2 linked regions of the Magnetococcus marinus MC-1 genome follow. The protein of the gene in region 1 interacts with the protein of each later gene in a pairwise test. Links are inferred from orthologs where the notes say so. Each region holds a gene or a part of one and is shown on either strand. Other genes may lie near its edges.

Region 1 (3,801 bases):
CGCCACACTAAAAAAATCATCATCAACCGTCACCCGCCGCTTAAAAAGTGGCCTTGGCCATTTTCCCAGCAGCCCCATTTTTTACACTAATTTTATGTTTTAAAAGACGTACGCACAGACTTTTCCACAAAACTGGATATTTTACTATTTTAAAATGTTATTCATTCAACCCTAAGAGAGGCCCTTTTTCTCCGCAACAAAAGCGCATGATCACTTTAAAAACAGCACCCTCCAGTCAAATAAAAGAAGCCGCTTATATAACTATTTACCAATAATTGCAGCCACAAATACACGGCATTCATCACAGGCTTATCTTACACTTAAATATATATACACTATATCTTGTCAACACATCAATTTTGTTAGGATTAAATTTTTTAATAACATTGCAGGTTGTGTTCTTTTTGGTATGATAACATCATCATTATACAGTTAATCGTATACCGGCATGAATAGCGGGTATTTCGTATTAAAGGTTAACTCCCGTTAATACCCTCGATTAACCCAACAACCGCCTCATCTTTGTCACTTGCGAGGTTAGACACATGGCCGGCCAACTGGACGCACTCCTAAACGGGACCAACGCCCTCTATATCTCTGAGCTCTACGCCCGGTATTTGGATAATCCTCATGCGGTGGATGCCACCTGGGCGACCACTTTTGGCGAACTGACCGAGGATGAAACCCCGGAAATTTTTAAAGAGATTCGTGGCGCCAGCTGGTCAAAATTGGAGTCTGGCATTCTGGGCAAACCCCTTGAACGCGACCCCGACAGCCAAACCCGTCACGCTCACTTTGTGCAAGGGGTCACACAGGTGGCCGGGACCGAGCCAGAACAGATCCGGCGGGCCACCTTGGATGCCATTCGGGCTTTAATGATGATCCGCACCTACCGAGTGCGGGGCCACCTGATCGCCAACTTTGACCCCCTCGGACTGGAGGCACGGGAACACCATCCAGAGTTAGACCCGGCCAACTATGGTTTTGCTGAAGAGGATATGGACCGCCCCATCTTTATTGATTATGTGTTGGGCTTAGAGACCGCCACCCTCAGACAGATTGTACGCCTGCTTAAAGAGACCTACTGCGGCACCATTGGCGTTGAGTTTATGCATATTCAAGAGCCCGAAGAGAAAGCCTGGGTGCAGCGCCGTATTGAATCCATTCGCAACCGTACCCACTTCACCCTCAAGGGCAAGCGCACCATTTTGCAACGCCTCTCCGAGTCGGAAGGGTTTGAAACCTTTCTACAGCTCAAATATACCGGCACCAAACGGTTCGGTCTGGATGGCGGTGAATCGCTGATTCCGGCCATTGAGCAAATTCTAAAACGCGGCACCCAACTGGGCCTTAAAGAGGTGGTCATTGGCATGGCCCACCGGGGACGTTTAAACGTGCTGGCGAATATTATGCGCAAGCCCTACGCCGCCATTATGCATGAGTTCCAGGGGGGCTCCAACAAACCGGACGACGTGCAGGGTTCCGGGGATGTGCGTTATCACTTGGGGGCCTCGGCTGACCGGGTCTTTGATGACAAAAAGGTCCACCTCTCCCTCACCGCCAACCCCTCCCATCTGGAGTTGGTCAACCCCGTGGTATTGGGCAAAGTACGCGCCAAACAGCTCCAACGTGGGGATACCAGCCAACAACAGGTCATGGGGCTTATCATGCATGGCGACGCCGCCTTTGCCGGCCAGGGTTTGGTGCCTGAATCCCTGGCGCTATCGGGCTTAAAGGGCTATCAAACCGGGGGCACCATCCACCTGATTGTCAACAACCAGATCGGCTTTACCACCAACCCCCGCAACTCCCGTTCGTCGCCCTATCCGTCGGATGTAGCCAAGATGATTCAAGCCCCGATCTTTCATGTGAATGGGGATGACCCTGAGGCGGTGGTGCATGCGGCCCGCATTGCCATCGAGTATCGGCAGGCGTTCAGTAAGGATGTGGTGATTGACATGTGGTGTTACCGTCGTCACGGCCACAATGAAGGGGATGAACCCAGCTTCACCCAGCCCATTATGTACCGTGCCATTGCCAACCACCCCACCACTCGGCAGGTCTACGCCCAAAAATTGGAGCGCGAGGGGGTACTTAAAGAGGGCGAAGGGGAGCAGATTTACAAAGAGTTCCACAATGAGCTGGAGACCTCGTTTCAAGAGGCCCAATATTTTCTGCCCACCTCGGCCGACTGGCTGGATGGTATGTGGAAAGGGGTCTCTAACCTGCGGGGCGAGGAGGAGATGCACCAGCACAAAACCTGCGTGCCAGAACGCACCCTGCGCGAGGTAGGCAAGGCGCTCTACACGCCACCCCAGGATTTTGCGGTGCACCGTAAAATAATCCGGCAGCTACGCAGCAAAGAGCAGATGTTTGAAAGCGGCGAGGGTTTTGATTGGGCCACAGGTGAGGCGCTGGCCTTTGGCACCCTATTGGTCGAGGGCATTCCCGTGCGTCTCTCGGGGCAGGATTGTGGCCGGGGCACCTTTTCTCAGCGTCATTCGGTGTTGATCGACCAAAATGATGAGTCTCGTTATGAACCCCTGAACCATATCCGTTCGCTCCAAGCCGATTATGAGGTGATCGACAGCCCCTTAGCTGAGGCATCGGTGTTGGGCTTTGAATATGGTTACGCCTCGGCTGACCCCCATGCGCTGGTGCTGTGGGAGGCGCAGTTTGGTGATTTTGTAAATGGCGCCCAGATGATTATCGACCAGTTTATCAGCTCGGGGGAGTCTAAATGGCTGCGCCTAAACGGCATGGTCATGCTGCTGCCCCATGGTTTTGAGGGGCAGGGCCCTGAGCACTCTTCGGCCCGGCCTGAGCGATTTTTACAGCTCTGTGCCGAGGATAATCTACAGGTCTGCAATCTCACCACCCCGGCCAACTATTTTCACGCGCTACGGCGGCAAAATCACCGCAATTTCCGCAAACCGCTGGTGATTTTTACCCCAAAATCGCTGCTGCGCCATAAGCTTTGTGTCTCCAAACTCGAAGCGTTTATCAGCGGTTCATCCTTTCAACGGGTGTATGACGAGGTGGACACCCTGGTTGCCGACGAAGCGGTTAAGCGGGTGGTGCTGTGTAGTGGCAAAGTCTACTACGAACTGCTACAGACCCGCCGTGAGCAAGGGAGCAACGATGTGGCCATTGTGCGCATTGAGCAGCTCTACCCCTGGCCCCGCAACGCCCTGTTTAAGGTGCTCCAGCGTTATGCCAATGCCGAGATTGTGTGGTGCCAGGAAGAGCCCGCCAACATGGGTTATTGGAGCTTCCTCTTTCAGCGCCTGATCCATCTGCTCGAGGATTTGCAGAGCAAACAGCGTCTGCCCATCTATGCAGGACGCGGGGCTTCGGCCTCACCCGCTTCTGGGTTGGCCAGCAAACATCTTCAAGAACAGACGCATTTGGTCCATGAAGCACTCTTTGTGCCCTTAACCGAAATCCCCCAACCGTTTCGCCGCAAAGAGACGGTACCGGTGGAAAAATAACCGATCTCAACCCGCTTGGGATCTTTAACGGATAACAGAAACCAGACGTTTTACCCATAGGAATCGAGGCTGATCATGGCAACGGAAATCAAGGTGCCCACACTTGGTGAATCGGTAACCGAGGCCACTGTCGTACAGTGGCTCAAACAGGTCGGCGATGCCGTTGCTGTTGACGAGCCCTTGGTGGAGTTGGAAACCGATAAAGTTACGGTCGAGATGCCCTCGCCGGTGGCCGGAGTTATTACCGAAATTTACGCGGGTGTGGATGCCGATGTCGAGGTCGGGGCCGTGCTCTGCGTGGTGGATGCCC
Region 2 (3,213 bases), 440 kb from region 1 along the record:
ACAAGCGATGATGCGTTTGATTAAACCCTCTGCACTGGCCTTCTGTCTGGTGGTTGCTATGACGCCCGGATTTGGCATGGCAGGCAAGCTGGAGAGCAGCAAGGATAGACTCTCCTATGCTCTGGGGGCCGATTTGGCCGATAGCATGACCGAGAACGGTTTTGATGTAGATCCAGATATTTTAATCATGGGGCTGCGGGATAAATTGGCAGGTCAGGCGCTGCAAATGAGCCCTGAGGAGATGCAAAAGGCCATGAAAGAGGAAATTTTGCGCCGCCGTGCCCTGGTGACGGAAAAAAAAGATAGCCTCAAAAAAGATAATCTAAAAGAGGCCGAAGCGTTTTTGAAAGAGAATGGCCGCAAGCCAGGTGTGCGGACCACCATGTCGGGGTTACAATACAAAGAGCTCAAGGCAGGTACCGGTGCTAAGCCGGCCAATCGCACCGCTAAAGTTAAGGTGCACTACGAGGGCCGTTTGTTGGATGGTACCATTTTTGACAGCTCTTATAAGCGTAACGAGCCTGTTGAGTTTACGCTGTCCCAAGTGGTTATGGGCTGGACCGAGGGGCTGCAATTGATGAAGACGGGCAGTATCTATGAACTCTATCTACCTCCCCACTTGGCCTATGGCGAAGCAGGGCGTCCCCCTGTGATCGCCCCGAACAAGCTGCTCATCTTCAAGGTGGAGCTGCTTGAGGTTAAATAAATTTGGATAGGTTGCAGGCAACTCTGCAAGGCTAAAAAAAAGCCACCCCATTGTTTGGGTGGCTTTTTTTTATGGGGCGAGCACGCATTTTTGCCCTTCATGGTCGTTGGTTTAAGCCTGTTCCAGCGCTTGTTTGGCCTGCTCTTCCAGGGTCTCGATCTCCATGCTGAGCGTTTCCCACAGTGCCCAGGCTTTGCTCAGGGCTTGTTCCGTTTGGGTGCTGCTCTCCAACAGGTTTTTTAAGCGCTCTTTTTGACCCTCTTCATAGAGGCTGCTGTCGGTGAGGGTGGCGTCAATGCGGGTTTTGTCGGCTTCAAGCTGCTGGATGTTTTTTTCGCACTGGTTAAGCTGGCTGCGCAGGGGCTTGGTGCGTTGATGCAGCGCATTACGGATCTGCGCCGCCTCGCGTTTGCTCTCCTTAGAAAGGGCGCGGGCTGTGGTTTTGTCTTGCACTCCATTCGGCTGGGAGGCTGTCTCTTGCAGCACAAAGTGCTCTAGGTAATGATCCAGATCCTCTCCTAAGGGGTGCAACTGATCCTGGGCGATGGCAACATAGCGGTCACAAACACTCTCTAACAGAGAGCGGTCATGGGAGACCAAGACAAAGGTACCCTGATAGGACTCCAAAGCCTCTTCTAGTGCGGCCCGTGAGGGCATATCCAAGTGGTTGGTGGGTTCATCCAGCAATAAAAAATTGGCCCCACTCAAAAATAGCCGCGCCAAGGCCAGCCGTGCCTTTTCACCACCGGAGAGCACAGAGACCAATTTTTCGACCCGTTGACCCGAAAACAGGAGCCCCCCAAGCACCGTACGCAGTTGGGTCTCGGTGGTTCCGGGCGGGGCAACCTCGCGGGCTGACTCTAAGATGGTATCCCCAAGACGCAGGGACTCCAGCGCATGCTGCGCAAAAAAGCCCGGCTTGACCCGATCCCCTGGCATAACCACACCCGCGGTTGGTTGCAACGCACCACACAACAATTTTAGCAGGGTAGATTTACCACGACCATTGGGGCCAAGCAGCCCAATGCGCGAGCCTTTGCTGATCTCTAATTGACAGTTTTTAAACACCTGCGTGGAGCCATAGGCCATGCTCATTTTATCAATTTTCATCACCTGACTGGCACACGGCGGGGGATCGGGCAAGCGGATAACGGGGGCGCTGCGTCCCTGGCCTGGGAGCTCCACTTTTTGCGCCTCCAGCTTTTCCATCTGCTTAACGCGGCTCTGCACCTGCTTGGCTTTGGTGGCCTTGGCGCGAAAACGGCTGATAAAGCGCTGCATGGCTTCTAACTTATCAGCTTGTTTGGCGGCCTGTTTGCTCAATAACTCCGCTTGCTCAATCTTCCAGTTCATATAGGCATCAAAACTGCCTTTGTAGCGGGTGAGCTTGCCATCCTCCAACTCAACCGTTACCCGCGTGGTGCGCTGTAGAAAATCACGGTCATGGGAAATGAGCATGTAAGCCCCACTCAAACCTGCCAGATAGCGCTCCAGCCATGCCACCGACTCCAGGTCCAAGTGGTTGGTTGGTTCATCCAATAACATGAGGTCAGGGGCCGAAAAGAGCAGCTGGGCCAGGGCAACCCGCATGCGCCAGCCCCCAGAAAAGGCATCCAGCGGCTTTTCTAAATCGGCGGTTGAGAAGCCTAAACCCAACAAAATAGCCCCAGCGCGGGCCTCGGCACTGTAGGCATCCAGATCTTCCAAGGCATGATCCACCTCACCCAGACGCATGACCCACTGGTGATACGCATCATGCTCAGGGTGTTCAACCATCTTGCTATGTAGCGCTTCGCGTTCATTATTAAGTGCCACCAACTGGGGCAGACCGCCCAGGGTTTCTTGTAAAATAGAACGGTGCGCTGGGGTAAGCTCCTGACGCAAAACACCAATGCGCATGTGTGGAGGGTGACGATCCAGCCGTCCACCATCCAAGGGTTCAACCTCCTCAATAATGCGAAAGAGGGTGGTTTTGCCCATACCATTTAGTCCAATCAAGCCCACCTTTTCCCCTGGATGAATAACCAGATCAGTGCCGCTGAGAATGATGGTAGCACCATATCTTTTTTCAACTTTTTCCAGGTGTAACATGGGGTTCCCCGTTGCTAATGGCGTAATAAAGGTGGTGATCGATGCAGCTATGCACAAAGGGGCCTATCATACGGTTAAAGCAGCGTGGTAGCGAGGTATCATCAACATAGCCGTAGGCTGCGTGGTCCAAAAGGTGGTCTAGGGGAGTAGGTGCAGAGGGCTTGGCCTAAAGCGAAGCAAAACCGAGCAGAAGCGCTGCCCATAAGCAGGGCTTGAAAGCACACGCTGAGTGGGGCATCATAAATCCGGTTAAGTACCCTTCCTTTGAAAAGGGTTCGCACGCCATTTAGGCTCCAAGAGAAGCGAGTGCTGCGGGTAGCGATGCGGTGCTTGTTAACCCAAAGCCGCAGCGACAGCCTCCGATTCATCCTTACCATGCCTGTTCAGGGTGGTGGTCCAAGAGTCGCCATAAATTA

The links.
Region 2: the proteins of MMC1_RS12260 (region 1) and MMC1_RS10885 interact in binary tests that used the Escherichia coli proteins (3 or more experiments, as listed by UniProt). The link is inferred for Magnetococcus marinus MC-1 from one-to-one orthologs.

Annotation. Positions count from the first base shown.
Region 1 is NC_008576.1:3,049,716-3,053,516, forward strand. The notes cover bases 212-3,691. They hold MMC1_RS12260 (2-oxoglutarate dehydrogenase E1 component), read left to right. Parts: upstream 212-545; coding sequence 546-3,491; downstream 3,492-3,691. Other genes in these bases: odhB (2-oxoglutarate dehydrogenase complex dihydrolipoyllysine-residue succinyltransferase), read left to right, coding at 3,567-3,691. Also shown: more of odhB, read left to right, coding at 3,692-3,801. UniProt on the Escherichia coli protein: E1 component of the 2-oxoglutarate dehydrogenase (OGDH) complex which catalyzes the decarboxylation of 2-oxoglutarate, the first step in the conversion of 2-oxoglutarate to succinyl-CoA and CO(2).
Region 2 is NC_008576.1:2,605,825-2,609,037, reverse strand. What follows is about bases 308-3,199. They hold MMC1_RS10885 (ABC-F family ATP-binding cassette domain-containing protein), read right to left. Parts: upstream 2,798-3,199; coding sequence 818-2,797; downstream 308-817. Other genes in these bases: MMC1_RS10890 (FKBP-type peptidyl-prolyl cis-trans isomerase), read left to right, coding at 308-706. In the rest of the region: more of MMC1_RS10890, read left to right, coding at 8-307. UniProt on the Escherichia coli protein: Genetic data indicate it may be involved in ribosome assembly or function.